Regions from separate parts of the Exiguobacterium sp. UBA7533 genome, predicted to be linked through region 3. Evidence: a T-box and tRNA genes for the amino acid it is inferred to sense, from the RefSeq annotation. Region 3 holds a T-box; the other regions hold tRNA genes.
The links. The T-box of region 3 lies ahead of B2U10_RS01840 (valine--tRNA ligase). A T-box ahead of a tRNA ligase gene usually reads a tRNA of that ligase, here a tRNA-Val.
Positions count from the first base shown of each region.

Region 1: it has a tRNA-Val gene. The T-box ahead of B2U10_RS01840 (valine--tRNA ligase) is inferred to sense a tRNA for this amino acid. The anticodon was not compared.
Region 2: it has a tRNA-Val gene. The T-box ahead of B2U10_RS01840 (valine--tRNA ligase) is inferred to sense a tRNA for this amino acid. The anticodon was not compared.

Region 1 covers NZ_DLMP01000011.1:145,247-150,104, forward strand. Annotated here, with positions in the region: gene B2U10_RS12265 (sensor histidine kinase) at 1-1,121, opposite strand, end outside; gene B2U10_RS12270 (YdhK family protein) at 1,269-1,823, shown strand; tRNA gene B2U10_RS12275 (tRNA-Val) at 1,869-1,941, opposite strand; gene B2U10_RS12280 (nitroreductase family protein) at 2,083-2,709, opposite strand; gene yhfH (protein YhfH) at 2,895-3,041, shown strand; gene B2U10_RS12290 (polysaccharide deacetylase family protein) at 3,234-4,079, shown strand; gene B2U10_RS12295 (YkyA family protein) at 4,095-4,736, shown strand; gene B2U10_RS12300 (EamA family transporter) at 4,837-4,858, shown strand, end outside.
Region 2 covers NZ_DLMP01000011.1:134,866-139,723, forward strand. Annotated here, with positions in the region: gene B2U10_RS12220 (metallophosphoesterase family protein) at 1-681, opposite strand, end outside; gene B2U10_RS12225 (PTS transporter subunit IIC) at 1,052-2,074, shown strand; tRNA gene B2U10_RS12230 (tRNA-Val) at 2,172-2,244, opposite strand; gene B2U10_RS12235 (efflux RND transporter permease subunit) at 2,429-4,858, shown strand, end outside.
Region 3 covers NZ_DLMP01000001.1:358,635-363,492, forward strand. Annotated here, with positions in the region: gene B2U10_RS01835 (bifunctional folylpolyglutamate synthase/dihydrofolate synthase) at 1-277, opposite strand, end outside; gene B2U10_RS01840 (valine--tRNA ligase) at 332-2,968, opposite strand; T-box leader at 3,019-3,248, opposite strand; gene hemL (glutamate-1-semialdehyde 2,1-aminomutase) at 3,302-4,612, opposite strand; gene hemB (porphobilinogen synthase) at 4,609-4,858, opposite strand, start outside.

The DNA of each region.
Region 1 (4,858 bases), on a different contig from region 3:
CCTACTGCGTTGACACCATAACGAACGATGATTGTTCCCGACGTCGTATGTCGACGTGCATTTTCAATGATATTTACAATCATCTGACGGAGTTGCTGAGCGTCACCCATCACTTGTAATGGCTCACCTTCTATCTCAAAAGAAATATTTTCTTGTTCGATGTCTAGACGCATCAATCGTATCACTTGATGAATCAAGTCTTCGACATCGACAGGTTTTCGTTCCATCATAAAAGCATTGGCATCAATTCGTGCCAGCCAAAATAGTTGTTCAATCCATTCATTCATTTGCTGACTTTCTTCTCGAATGATCGTGATGTAGCGTCGTTGTTCATCCGGTGTCAATGTTTGGCGTTTGAGAATATCCGCATATCCCTTTATATATGTCAATGGTGTTCGTAGTTCATGAGATACGCTTGCTAAAAATTCGGATCGTTCCCGATTTAAAAAATCGAGATCCTGTTTTAACTGCTGAATCGAACGCGCCAATTGTCCCAGTTCGTCTTTTCGATCAATTGGCAACTCTCCACTTCCCCCATCCAATAGACGCGCCGTCGCTTTTTCCATCTGAATCAACGGACGAGAAATGATTCGGGTCGTCCAAATGCTTGCAGCACCTGCCAATAAAAGTGCAAGCAGACCAACTTGGAAAAACTGCTGTTTCAACGGATCAAGTACGTGATCCACGATTGCTTTAGAAGCGAACATGAAGACATGACCACGATGTTCCTCGTCAATGGTGATGGGACTGTCCGTCATTAAAAAGTTACGCATCGTTACGATTTTTCCTCGTTGACGATAATCAAAATCTGTATGTTGTAATACACGTCTCATCTCACTCGTCAAAGGACGTGATGCTTCGAGTTGTTTCCCTCTTGCATCGGTGATCACGACAGTAAAGGATGAGTTCGCTTCCATCATACTGACATGACGCATCGTCGTTTGGTCGTAGGAATCGACCAGGACATCACGATGGGTATTCCCTCGGTTCAGCAAACCATCCACCACTTCCTGTGTTCGTATTTGAGACAACTGATAATATAAAGTCCCGAACAATACACTGCCACAAATTAAAAATGCCGCAAGAACGATTCCTCCGACCGAGTATGAAATACGACGCATGACGTTTCCCTCCTTATCTCTCCATTTTAGTATAGCGAAAAAAAACATAATCAATGCCGATAAACGAAACTGTCACTTCATCTGCACACGATTTGCACATACGCTGGGTATAGTAAAGAAGACTAATGACTTCAGGAGGGTTTTAATATGAAAAAATCATTGACGTTAACTTTACTTGCTCTTAGTTCTACGCTTTGGCTCGGTGCATGTGGATCCGCTTCAAATGACGATGGAAGTAATAGTGACTCACACGACATGTCACATGGAGATATGATGCATTCGAGTGACGGAAAGGTACCGTCTGGTTTAAAGAAAGCTAGTGATCCGACTTATCCGAGAGGCAGTAATGTCACTTTGACGACGAATCATATGGACGGAATGAACGGAGCAAAAGCAACGATTGCCGGTGCTTATGATACTGTCGTCTATGCAATCAGTTATAAACCGACTACTGGTGGAAAGATGGTGAAAGATCACAAATGGGTCATTCAGGAAGAACTTGATCCAGTTCCAACTAAGCCACTGCAAGTTGGTGATGAAACGACTGTCAAGGCAGATCATATGAAAGGTATGGATGGAGCTAAAGCGACGATTGATGAAGTAAAAGAAACGACTGTCTACATGGTGAACTATGAACCAACGGACGGTGGAGAGATGGTGAAAAATCATAAATGGGTCACCGAGGATGAGATAAAGAAATAATAAAAAAGCCCGCTTTTCCTATAAAGGAGAAGCGGGCTTTCAGTATGATTCTGACTGGGCTCGAACCAGCGACCTCTACCCTGTCAAGGTAGCGCTCTCCCAGCTGAGCTACAGAATCATGTTTGCAGTACGTAATGTACTTGCTAGGACATGTATTAATATATCAAGAAACTAAAAGGCTGACAAGTCTTTTTCCGAAAAAAAAAATAAAAAAATTAAAATGGAGGAATTGCCCCCCGCTTCCTCCATTTTGAATGACTTACAGGAAGGTTGATACTCGATCGATCGGTAAACGGAGTGCTGGACGTTTTTTTGCATCTTCGACCGCTTTACCGACAGCAATTAACATGACCGGTACATACCGTGACTCGGTAATAAACGTTTCCGTAAAACGTTGATGATCAAATCCACCCATTGCGAGTGTTGATAATCCACGCGCTTCTGCCGCAAGCATCAATTGCATCGCAGCAAGACTCGCATTCGACATTGCCGCGTCGCGACCATACGCTTCACTTTGATAAGCGCCTTCTACTTGTGCCTTGATCGAATCGAACAATTCTTCTGTCATACCACCCGCTTCTACTGCCGGACCGTAGACCGGATTATAGTTTCGATTGGCTTGAACATCCCCTAGAATCGCAATGATTGCTGAAGCCGAAGTGATGGCCGGCTGATTGTATGCAATTGGTGCAAGCTGTTGCTTCGCTTCTTTTGAATGGAAGACCGTGAAATGCCAGTGTTGTAGATTCCAAGCACTCGGCGCCGCTGTCGTCCATTCTAATAGTTCTTCCACTTCCTGTTTTGAAAGTTTGAACGTTTCGTCGTAATGACGAACGGAACGTCTTTCTGTTAAGACACGCATTGTATCCAGTGTTGCCTGTGTCATGTGCAAATCCCCCTTATTATTATCAGATTACTTAGATATCGTAGCATGTCTCTTTTTCATTGTCCTCTACCAATACTCCAAATAAATCATCTGTTATAAAACAATGTTTGACATTAAACTTCTGTACTAATACAATAAAAACAAGAAAAAAGACTATTTTGTTTATTTTGAAGGAGGAAAAACACATGGAACAACCCCTTTACCAAGAAGCGTCTGCTGAGTTTTATCGTGAACTTCCTGTTAAGACATGCGCTCATTGTGGGAAAGAAATGGACGAGCAATGTGAATCCTATCAATCAGAATGTGTTGAATGTGCTGTAACAGAACACTAATAACATGTAAAACAATCACTTAACTAGTGGTTGTTTTTTTGTTTTTATATACTCTATTTCTAATTAAGTTGATATTTTTAGAAAAATCGATTTTCCGTCATCTTTTTGTCATCTATTTGTTACAAAAGAAACAATTAAAATGTTACATTATCTGTATATGATATTTTTTGACACAAGGAGCGACAGACAACGATGGATCCATTTACCTCAAGCCACGCTAGCGAACTCGGTCCACGACCGCGGACAAAAAAAAGAAAGTTCTTCCCTCGATTTTTCTTACTTCTTATACTCGTTTTTCTCGGAGTCGGAGGGTATATTGCTTATCGATACGTCTTCACACCTGAACAACAGGCAATCACTACCGGTAAGTCCATTACCGAAGTTCCTGTCGTCAACATGGAGAAAGCACGCGTCGAAAAATGGAATGGTGTGACCAAAAAAGTCGCTTATTTAACCTTTGAAGACGGACCATCCGCATTAACATCAGAGTTACTTCGAACATTAGATCAACTTCATACTCGCGCTACTTTCTTTTATCTCGGATCACAGGTAGATGTTTTTCCAAAAGAAGTTAAAGCTGCTGCGAAAGCCGGACATTACATCGGCTTACATGGTGAAACACACGATTACGATACATTGTACAAAAAAGGACAGTACGTTTCAGAAATGAAAAGCGTTCAGAAAAAAATTTATGATTTAACAAAACTGACACCACATTTGACACGACCACCTTACGGATCTGATCCTGGCATTACGAAAAAGATGGCATCTGCCATCCACGCTGCAGACTTCCGAGTATGGGACTGGTCGATCGATTCAATGGACTGGTATTACAAAGATAGTGTAAAAGAAGTGGCAAATACGGTCATTCGGCGAGCAGAGCGTCCATTTGAAATCATTCTCTTGCATGAACAACCACAAGCTATCAAGGCCCTTCCGGCCATTGTTGCCGGACTTCAGAAAAAGGGCTATCAGTTCGCGATTTATGATGAAGATTTCCATATTCCGTACAACTTCGTGCAATACTCGAATTTATAAGGAGTTACTATCTAGATGAAAAAATCATTCGTAGCAGTACTGTTCCTGTCGAGCTTCGGACTCGCTGCCTGCTCCAACGATTCACCAGCCTCTCTTCATGAACAGCTAGAGCAACAAGTCAAAGGTGAAGAAAAAGCATTCACGTTAGCTGATCAACGTGCTCGTAAGGACGAAATTTCAGTTAATACGTACCAAGCCGTTCTTGATGCAGGTGCTGAAGAAATCAAACGCTCTCAAAATGAACGGGAGGAACTAGAAGCCTTAAATGACGAACGGCTTTCTTTATTGAAACAAGAAGAAACGTTACGTAAGGAAACGTACGCTGAACTTGATCTTGAAGAATTGAAGGATGCTGTAAACAAACTTGATGGTAAAGCAAAAACAGAGGGAACTGCCTTAGTGGCAATCATCAAGGAACGCCAGCAGACGTTTCAAACGTTCTCGAAAACGTATCGACAAGCGATGGACGCTGAAAAGAAAGTGCTTTCACGCTTGACTAAAAAACCGGATTTCGTTAAGATTGATGAGTCAACAGCGGATTTAAATCGTTTAACACGGAAAGCTACCGCGTCATTAAAGAAGTGGAATACGCTGACCGTTCGGTATAATCAAACGAAAACCCGGCTGTATCGTTTGCTCGACACATCAACTCAATAAATCACACAGGTTGCAACCAAACCCTGTCCAAAAAACCTGGACAAGGCCCCGTTGCAACCTTTTTTGTGTGGTTTTTACTAAAAATGGAGGGAAATTATTCATGCATCGCTCAAAAGCAACCT
Region 2 (4,858 bases), on a different contig from region 3:
TGTTGTATTGAGTACATTTAGAAATGGTCGGTCATCATATGGAATCGTCAGAATCTCCGAACGTATTTGTCCTTTTTCTAAAGTGAGGATTGCTACTGGGGCAAGAGCTGTTTCCTGACACCCGACCGCTCCAGGGTTGATGTACAGCGTTTGATCCGTCTCAACTTGTTGTGCTGGATGGTGGTGACCAAAGCCAATGATTCGCGCCTCATTTCCGGAAAAAAGGACCGGTAAGTTTTCTTTCGTTCCATCCACTGCTGGCTTTAAGGGCTCCTCACCGATTTTCTTCGTCTGATCGGCATAGGCATAATGTGTCAGATACATCATTTGTTCCTGATGGGTGACATTCAATACACGCGGTAAACGCTCCAAATAACTCTGATTCTCCTGCGTCAATGAATCTGCAATCCATTGGTGATGCTCTTTCGCATGTTGGTAACTAGCGGGATAGACATCCCCATGAATCAAAGCAAGGACGCATTCATCATGGTTTCCTGAAATCGTCTGAATATCAGGTCGCTGCCTTAACAAATCGATGACCTCATTATGTTCAGGTCCGATACCGACGATATCACCGAGGCAATATATAGCATCGATGTCTGAAGACTGATCGAGATAGGACAACACGGCACGCAATGCTGAAGCATTCCCGTGAATATCTGTAAAAATCATTACTTTCATGTAAACGCCTCCATTGTTAGTACATTAGGATTTCCCGATGATAGCGTGAATTCCTATTAGATTTAGAGAAAAAATAAATTGTCAGAAAATATTGATTATTGATCAGAAGCATGTTAGGCTTAGAAAAATTCACAGAGAGGGGCACGATCGAATGATTCCGACGCAACAGCCATTTAACCAAGCCGGACGACTGATTATTCTATGCATGAGGGACTGAAAACTTTTCCGATGATGAAACGGAAATGATTTTTGGGCCCTCCTTTCGATGCATCGAATGAGGCGCCCGCACAGAATGAGTGGCGCCTATCCCAAAAATGGATAGGCTTTTTTCATGGCAAAAAATAGAGATAGAGAGATAGATAGAGAGAGGATGACAACGTTGAAAGAATATGCGATGGATCGAATGGTAAAAGTATCAGCTGGAATGGCGAATGCCGTTCTTGTAACACTCGGTGTCGGACTCCTGATTGAGACGCTCGGAAATTTTTTACATATCCAAATGCTACTGACGATTGGCGGCGTCGCAAAAGTACTGCTTGCTCCTGCACTCGGTGCCGGTATCGCCTTTCAGCTCGGAGGAAACACACTTGTCCTGTTCAGCGCGATGATCGCAGCGACGATTGGTGGTGCTGCGCTTCAATCGACTGCTTCTGGACTCGTTCTTGTACCCGGTCAGCCAATCAGTGCGTTACTCGCAGCTGCGGTCGCTGTATACGTTGGAAAACGCATGACTGGAAAAACGAAATTTGACATGATGGTCATCCCGATGAGTGCTGTCCTTGCTGGTGGCGTGACCGGCATCGGTGCTGCTGCCGTAACGACGCCACTCCTTACAAAATTCAGCGCTATGATCACCGCTTCAGTCGAGTCGTCTCCTATTGCTACATCTCTTGTCATTGCACTCATCTTTAGTGTCTTATTGATGTCTCCTGCTTCGTCTGCAGCACTCGCTATTGCTTTGCAGCTTGATCCTGTGGCAAGTGCCGCTGCACTCATTGGCTGTTCCGCTCAATTCGTTGGCTTCACATTGATGGCATATCGTCAGACGGATCCCGGTGGTTTAATTGCTTCATTCTTTGTCACACCTAAAGTACAATTCCCGAATATCGTTAAAAATCCACGTCTTGTCGTTGCACCGTTTCTCGCAGCGATGATTTCAGCTCCTGTAGCGACGCTTCTTCTCTCTTTGAAAGTACCATATGAACTCGCTGGACTCGGTTTAAATTCGATGATTGCGCCACTCAATATCTTCGTCAACCAAGGTCCTCAGGCGTTCCTTATCTTCTTCTTGACTGGTGTCGTTTTACCTGGCGTCTTGACACTCGTCTTCTATCGATTGACGACTGTCGCAGGCTGGACGAAGCGTGGCGATCTTCATCTCGAAATCCAATAAAATAATATTTCTACCTTCCAACTATTCTTGATTGATTTCGGGAATAGTTTTTTTAATGCAAAAAAAATCGTTCCTTCGAAAAGGAACGATTTCGGTATGATTCTGACTGGGCTCGAACCAGCGACCTCTACCCTGTCAAGGTAGCGCTCTCCCAGCTGAGCTACAGAATCATGCTGTGTTGTTACTGGGTATATTTTTATTATAGCAGCATATCGAAAAGTGTAAAGCCTTTTTAACAAAAAAAATTATCTTTTTTCAAAAAGATCTTTTTGAATAAAACAGTTTTAAAGTTGCGGCTTCTATGAGTGTCCTCTACTATGTAAATAAGCACATATAAACGAAAGGAGTGTTCATATGAACTTTTTAACCCGATTCAGTTTAAAGAATTCGGTGGCTGTTTTCATCATCGCCATTCTTTTAGTTTTAGGAGGCGTCTATTCTTTCTCGAAATTAAAAGTCGATCAGTTCCCAGAAATCGAATTTCCTCAAATCTCTGTTGAAGCAGTCTATCCTGGTGCTTCGCCCGACGATGTCGATAAACAAGTCGTCTCGAAGCTTGAAACTGCCTTGAAAGGAATCGAAGGGGCTACCAAGCTGACAAGCTCTTCTTATGAAAGCATCGGTATCTTAAACATCGAATTCCCATTCGATACTGATATGGATAAAGTCGAACAACAGATTGATGCTGCAATCCAAGATGCGAATCTACCGGAGGAAGCAACGACGAAATTAAATCGTCTGTCCTTTGGATCGTTCCCAATCTATAATATCTCTTTCTTTAGCAAGGATGGTAAAGACATCGAAAAAATCCTAAAGGAAGATATCGAACCTGAACTTAATAAAATTCCAGGAATCAATAGCGTTTCGGTTGGTGGCTATAAGGATGATCTCGTTCAAATCACCGTCGATAAGGAGAAAGCGACGAAAGCGGGTCTTTCGCTCACGAGCATCAAGGAACAAATCAACGGAAAGTATGTCTCGTTCCCATCTGGTCAGCTATCAGAAAATGATTCAAAAATACCGATTCGCGTTGAGGAAAAACTAGAAAATCTAGATAAACTAAAAAATCTACAATTGACACCTGTTGCAGGTGCGACTAGTTCAGCTAGTAGCAATCAAACAGGTGATTCATCTGCTGGCGGCCCACCACAAGGTGCAACACAAGGACCACCAAGTACAACAGGTGGAGCAGCTACAGATCAGGCGTCTGAACCTGCAGAACCGATTCGTCTAGAAGATATTGCAAAAATCGAAGCAGTCTCGCAACAAAGCGAAAAAACACGTTACGATTTAAAAGATTCCTTATCGATGGCAATCACGAAAAAACAAGATGCCAATACGGTCGAAATCGCAGATGAAGTCACGAAGATCCTTAATAAATATGACGATCAAGTCGACTATACGATTGGGATTGATTCAGCGAAGGATATCGAGGAATCCGTCGCGACACTCGTCAAAGAAGGATTACTTGGTGCCCTCTTTGCCTCTCTCGCTGTACTCTTGTTCTTACGAAATATTCGCGCAACGATTATTGCCATCGTCTCGATTCCTTTATCGTTACTCATTGCTGCTATCTTCTTGAACTGGCAAGATATTTCTCTGAACATCATGACATTAGGCGGGATGGCCGTTGCAGTCGGTCGTGTCGTTGATGATAGTATCGTCGTTATCGAGAACATCTTCCGGCGTGTCCGAAAATCCGAATCCGGTATGACGGATGAGATCATCGAACAATCGACAAAAGAGATTCTAAAAGCAATCACGTCATCGACGCTAACGACCGTCGTCGTCTTCCTGCCAATCGGATTCGTCGGTGGAATCACTGGTAAGTTCTTCTTACCGTTTGCTTTGACAATTATTTTCTCATTACTTGCTTCACTACTCGTTGCGATCACGATCGTACCGATTCTTGCGAAATTTGCCTTTAAGAAGGTTCCAGCAGAAGAAAAAGAAGGTGCTCTTCAACGGTGGTATGGCAAGCTGATTGAAAAGTCACTCTCGCATAAGGCGACGATCTTAATTGTATCGTTCATTCTTCTCGGCGGTTCTCTAGCGATCGTTCCACGTCTCGGCTTTACGTTCATTCCGAACGAAGCCTCAAAGACACTAACGGCATCGCTTGAACTTCCGGCTGCCACATCGCTCGAGAAAACGAGCGACGTCTCATTTGAGATGGAACAGATGTTTGATAAAGAACAAGCAATCGCTGACGTCACGACGTCTGTCGGAGCACGAGACTTTACGACAGGCTTACGTCTCGATAATAAAGCAAGTTATTTCTTGAACCTGAAGGACGGCGCGAACGTTGAGAAAACGATCAAATCACTTGAGACACAGATGGAAGACATCGCTCAAGAGGAAAACGTCAATGTCAAAATCAGCGTAGCTGAATTATCAACAGGTGGTCCTCCGTCGAACAACAACGTCGATGTCGACCTGTTCTCGAACGATCTTGAAGCGCTTCAAAAAGCTGCGAAATTAGTCGAGGATAATATGTCCAAAAATAGTGATTTAAAATATATCACAAACAACTTCAGCGAAAAACAAAAGCAATTCCTCGTTGAAATCGATCCTGAAAAAGCAAGTGATCGTGGACTATCCGGCTTCCAGATCCTCGGGACCGTCAATGATCAAACGAAGCCTGTTACTGTTGGCACGTTGAATCTTGATAATAAAGATCAAGATGTACAATTGTCTTATGAAAAAGGACTCGTTTCGAAGAAAGATCTCGAAGACGTCCAACTGTTCTCAGCAAACGGTCCTGTTGCTCTAACAGATGTCGCG
Region 3 (4,858 bases):
CTGCGATCGGTACCCCATTCAACATGATCCGTTCCTCAAACTGAATGATGTACGGTGACGTAAATGTCCCAATTTGCAATCCTTCCGCAACCCCCATCTCACGCAAGAACGCAACCGTCGATCCTTTTCCGTTCGTTCCGGCGACATGAATCGTCGGAATCGCGTCCGGGTCAATCTGTAATTCCAGTAACATCGCTTGCATCCGTTCAAGACCTGGTTTGACGCCGAATGCTAGTAAGCTCGATAACCAATCCAATACATCTTCTCGCGTCCTCATGCTGTTCGCTCCTTTAAAAAAAGTGGCTCAAGGAGACTTGAGCCACTGCTGTAATTAGTGTGAGAGTTCGTTGATGCGTGCTTCGACAGCTTGACGTTTTTCCGTATAATCAAGTGCTTTCGCTTTTTCTTCATCAATGACATGTGCTGGTGCTTTGCCGACGAAGCCAGGGTTGTTGAGTTTTTTCTCGACCCGTTCGACTTCTTTCGTATACTTGACGAGTTCTTTATTCAAGCGCGCGATTTCTTCCTCGATGTTGATCAAGTCTGCGAGCGGGATGAACAATTCTGCTCCCGTTACGATCGCACTCATCGCTTTTTCTGGCGCTGGCATTTGCTCTTCAATCCGGAGTTCAGACGCGTTCGTGAACTTTTGCAAGTACGAGCTGTTTGATGACAAGTCGTCTTGAACACGTGCGTCATTCGTCGAGATGAATAGTTGGATCTGTTTCGACATCGGTGCGTTCACTTCCGCGCGGATGTTACGAACCGAACGGATGACGTTCTGAACCGCTTCAAATGCTGGAACAGCTTCCGGGAAGTCGAGTGACGCTTCGCGTGTCGGCCATGCGGCACGTGTGATCGTCTCACCTTCATGCGGTAAGTGTTGCCAGATTTCTTCCGTGATGAACGGCATGAATGGATGCATCAAGCGCATGATCCGGTCGAGTGTATAGGCAAGAACCGAACGCGTCGTTTGTTTCGCTGTTTCGTCTTCTCCATTGAGCGGCAACTTCGCCATCTCGATATACCAGTTACAGAAGTCTTCCCAGATGAAGTGATAGAGAATACGTCCTGCTTCACCAAACTCATATTTATCCGATAGACGTGTCACGTCATCAATCGTTGTCTGTAAACGTGTCAGGATCCACTTATCTGCGAGTGATTTTTCGCCTGTCAAATCAATCTGATCAAACGTTAAATCGTCCATGTTCATCAAGGCAAAACGGCTTGCGTTCCATAGTTTGTTCGAGAAGTTCCACGTTGCTTCAATCTTTTCCCAGTAGAAGCGGAGGTCGTTGCCTGGTGTCGATCCAGTCGTTAAGAACCAACGCAGTGAATCAGCACCGTATTTCTCGATGACATCCATCGGATCAATCCCATTTCCGAGGGATTTCGACATTTTGCGTCCTTCCGAATCACGAATCAATCCGTGGATCAAGACGTCTTGGAATGGACGTTGTCCCGTGAATTCATACGATTGGAAGATCATCCGTGATACCCAGAAGGCGATGATGTCGTATCCCGTAACCAGTGTCGATGTCGGGAAGTATTTCTGATAATCTGCTGCGTCCGTATTCGGCCAACCCATCGTTGAGAACGGCCAAAGGGCTGAAGAGAACCATGTATCGAGAACATCGTTGTCTTGCTCCCAGTTCTCGAGATCGGCTGGTGCTTCCTTGCCAACGTATACTTCGCCTGTTTCTTTATGGTACCAAGCCGGAATCCGGTGTCCCCACCACAGTTGACGGCTAACACACCAGTCACGGATATTTTCCATCCAGCGTACGTATGTGTTTTCAAAGCGTTGTGGAACGAAGTTGACCTTGTCTGGTCCTTGTTGTTCCTCGAGTGCTTTTTGCGCGAGTGGTTCCATTTTGACGAACCATTGTAATGAGAGATACGGCTCGACGATTGCATCTGAACGTTCCGAGTGACCAACAGAGTGCAAGTGTGGTTCGATTTTGATTAGAACACCTTCTGCTTTTAAATCTTCAACGATTTGTTTCCGGCATTCGAAACGATCCATGCCTTCGTATTTACCTGCATTCTCGTTCATCGTTCCATCTTCATTCATGACGAGGACACGTGGTAATTCGTGGCGGTTACCGACTTCGAAGTCGTTCGGGTCGTGTGCAGGTGTAATCTTCACGACACCTGTACCGAACTCCATGTCGACATATTCATCCGCAACAATCGGAATCTCGCGACCAACAATTGGTAACGTGATCGTTTTTCCGACGAGGTGAGCGTAACGCTCATCCTTCGGGTTCACGGCAATCGCTGTATCACCAAGCATCGTCTCAGGACGTGTCGTCGCTAGTTCAACATGACCTGAACCGTCCGTCAGTGGATAGCTGAGGTGGTAAAACGCCCCTTCGATATCCTTGTAGATGACTTCGATATCCGAGATCGCTGTTTTCGTCGCTGGGTCCCAGTTAACGATGTATTCGCCACGATAGATCAAGCCTTTTTCGTAAAGTTTAACGAAGACTTCTTGAACTGCTTCTGACAACCCTTCGTCGAGCGTGAAGCGTTCACGCGAGTAATCGAGTCCAAGACCGAGTTTTGCCCATTGTGCACGGATCGTTGACGCATACTCTTCTTTCCATGCCCAAGATTGCTCGAGGAATTTCTCACGACCCATTTCAAGACGTGATTTCCCTTCTGCTCGCAGTTTTTGTTCGACTTTTGCTTGCGTCGCAATTCCAGCATGGTCCATTCCCGGTAGATACAGGACGTCGAACCCTTGCATCCGTTTCATCCGCGTCAGCATATCTTGTAATGTTGTGTCCCAAGCGTGACCAAGGTGTAATTTACCTGTGACGTTCGGTGGTGGAATGACGATCGTGTACGGCTCTTTCTCCGGATCTTGATCAGCTTTAAAGTACTCTCCCTTTAACCAAAAGTCGTGCCATTTTTCTTCCGTTGCCTGCGGATCATATTTCGTTGGCATTGATAATTCCTGCATCCTGATCGCTCCCTTTTTGTCCATAATAAAAACGGCTTCTCTCGTCCTATGCTAAGGACGAAAGAAAGCCGTTGCTTTTTTCCGCGGTACCACCTTAGTTCATCCAACATCGGATGCCCTCGAGCCACGTAACGTGTGGAGGACGGATATCGCTCGTAAGACTCACGATACCAGCTCGTGGGGTGACCTTCCTCCTGTTCGTCCGTCACATCTTTCAGCCAAGGATGTGTTCTCTACGCCGGTACGAATACAGGATTACTCTTCCCGTCATCGCTGTTGCCATTTTCTTCTTTATTCATTTTAGCCGAGAGTTCAAGCAATCGTCAAGACTGCTTAACGATCGAACTCAACTTGGAGTTCCTTGAACGTCAATTCGACGGCTTCAATCGTCTGTTCGATGTCTTCGTCCGTATGGGCAATCGAGAGGAAGAGACCTTCGAATTGTGATGGTGGTAAGAAGACACCACGCGCCGCCATCTTTTGATAATACGAACGGAACATCTCAAGGTTCGATGTTTTCGCTTTTTCGAAGTTCGTGACACGTTCATCCGTGAAGAAAACACCAAACATCGCACCCGCACGGTTCGTCGTCAGTGGAATGTTATATTTCGCCGCAGCATTCAGGTAGCCTTCAGACAGACGGCTCGCTTTCCGGTCGAACTCTTCATAGTGCTCTGGTTTCAATTGCGTCAGTGTCGCTAGACCCGCTGCCATCGCAAGTGGGTTCCCAGATAACGTACCTGCTTGATAAATTGGACCTTGTGGTGCGATCTGTTCCATGATGTCACGACGTCCGCCATAAGCACCGACTGGCATTCCGCCGCCGATGACTTTACCAAGACACGTGATATCCGGCGTGACACCGAAGTGTCCTTGCGCACAGTGGAATCCGACACGGAAACCGGTCATGACTTCGTCAAAAATCAATAACGCACCGTTTTCTGATGTGATTTCCCGTAAGCCTTCAAGGAATCCTGGTTCTGGTGGCACGAAGCCCATGTTCCCAGCAGCCGGTTCGACGATGACACCAGCGATATCGTCGCCGTGTTTTTCAAACGCGATCCGGACAGCATCCAAATCGTTGTAAGGAACCGTCAGTGTCATGCTCGCAATTTGCGCTGGAACGCCTGGTGAATCCGGTAGTCCAAGTGTCGCGACACCTGAACCTGCTTTAATCAAGAGTGAGTCCCCATGACCGTGGTAACAGCCTTCGAACTTCAAGATTTTTGTCCGACCTGTATAGCCGCGTGCGAGACGAAGGGCAGCCATCGTCGCTTCTGTACCCGAATTGACCATCCGGACGACTTCGACCGACGGTACACGACTGATGACGACTTCCGCCATCGCTGATTCGATTTCTGTTGGTGTCCCGTAACTCCAGCCACGCGTCGCTTGTTCTTGAATCGCTGATGTGACGATTGGATCGGCATGACCGAGAATCATCGGTCCCCATGACAGGACGTAATCGATATACTCTTTTCCGTCGATATCATAGAGCTTTGATCCTTTCGCATGATCTGCGAAAATTGGTGTCATCCCAACTGATTTATAAGCACGGACTGGGCTGTTGACACCACCCGGCATGAGCGGGAGTGCCCGCTCGAACGCTGCTTTTGATTTTGAGTTCTGGTTAATTAAGCTCATTTCGACCCCTCCAGGTAACGACAAATGTCTTTTGCGAAATAGGTGATAATTAAATCAGCTCCTGCTCGTTTAAAGCCAAGCATCGTCTCAAGGACGATTCGTTCTTCGTCGATCCAGCCGTTCAGGGCTGCAGCTTTGACCATCGCATACTCACCCGATACGTTATACGCAACGATTGGTAGATCAATCCGCTCGCGCACATCACGAATGATGTCCATGAACGCAAGCGCAGGTTTGACGATCATG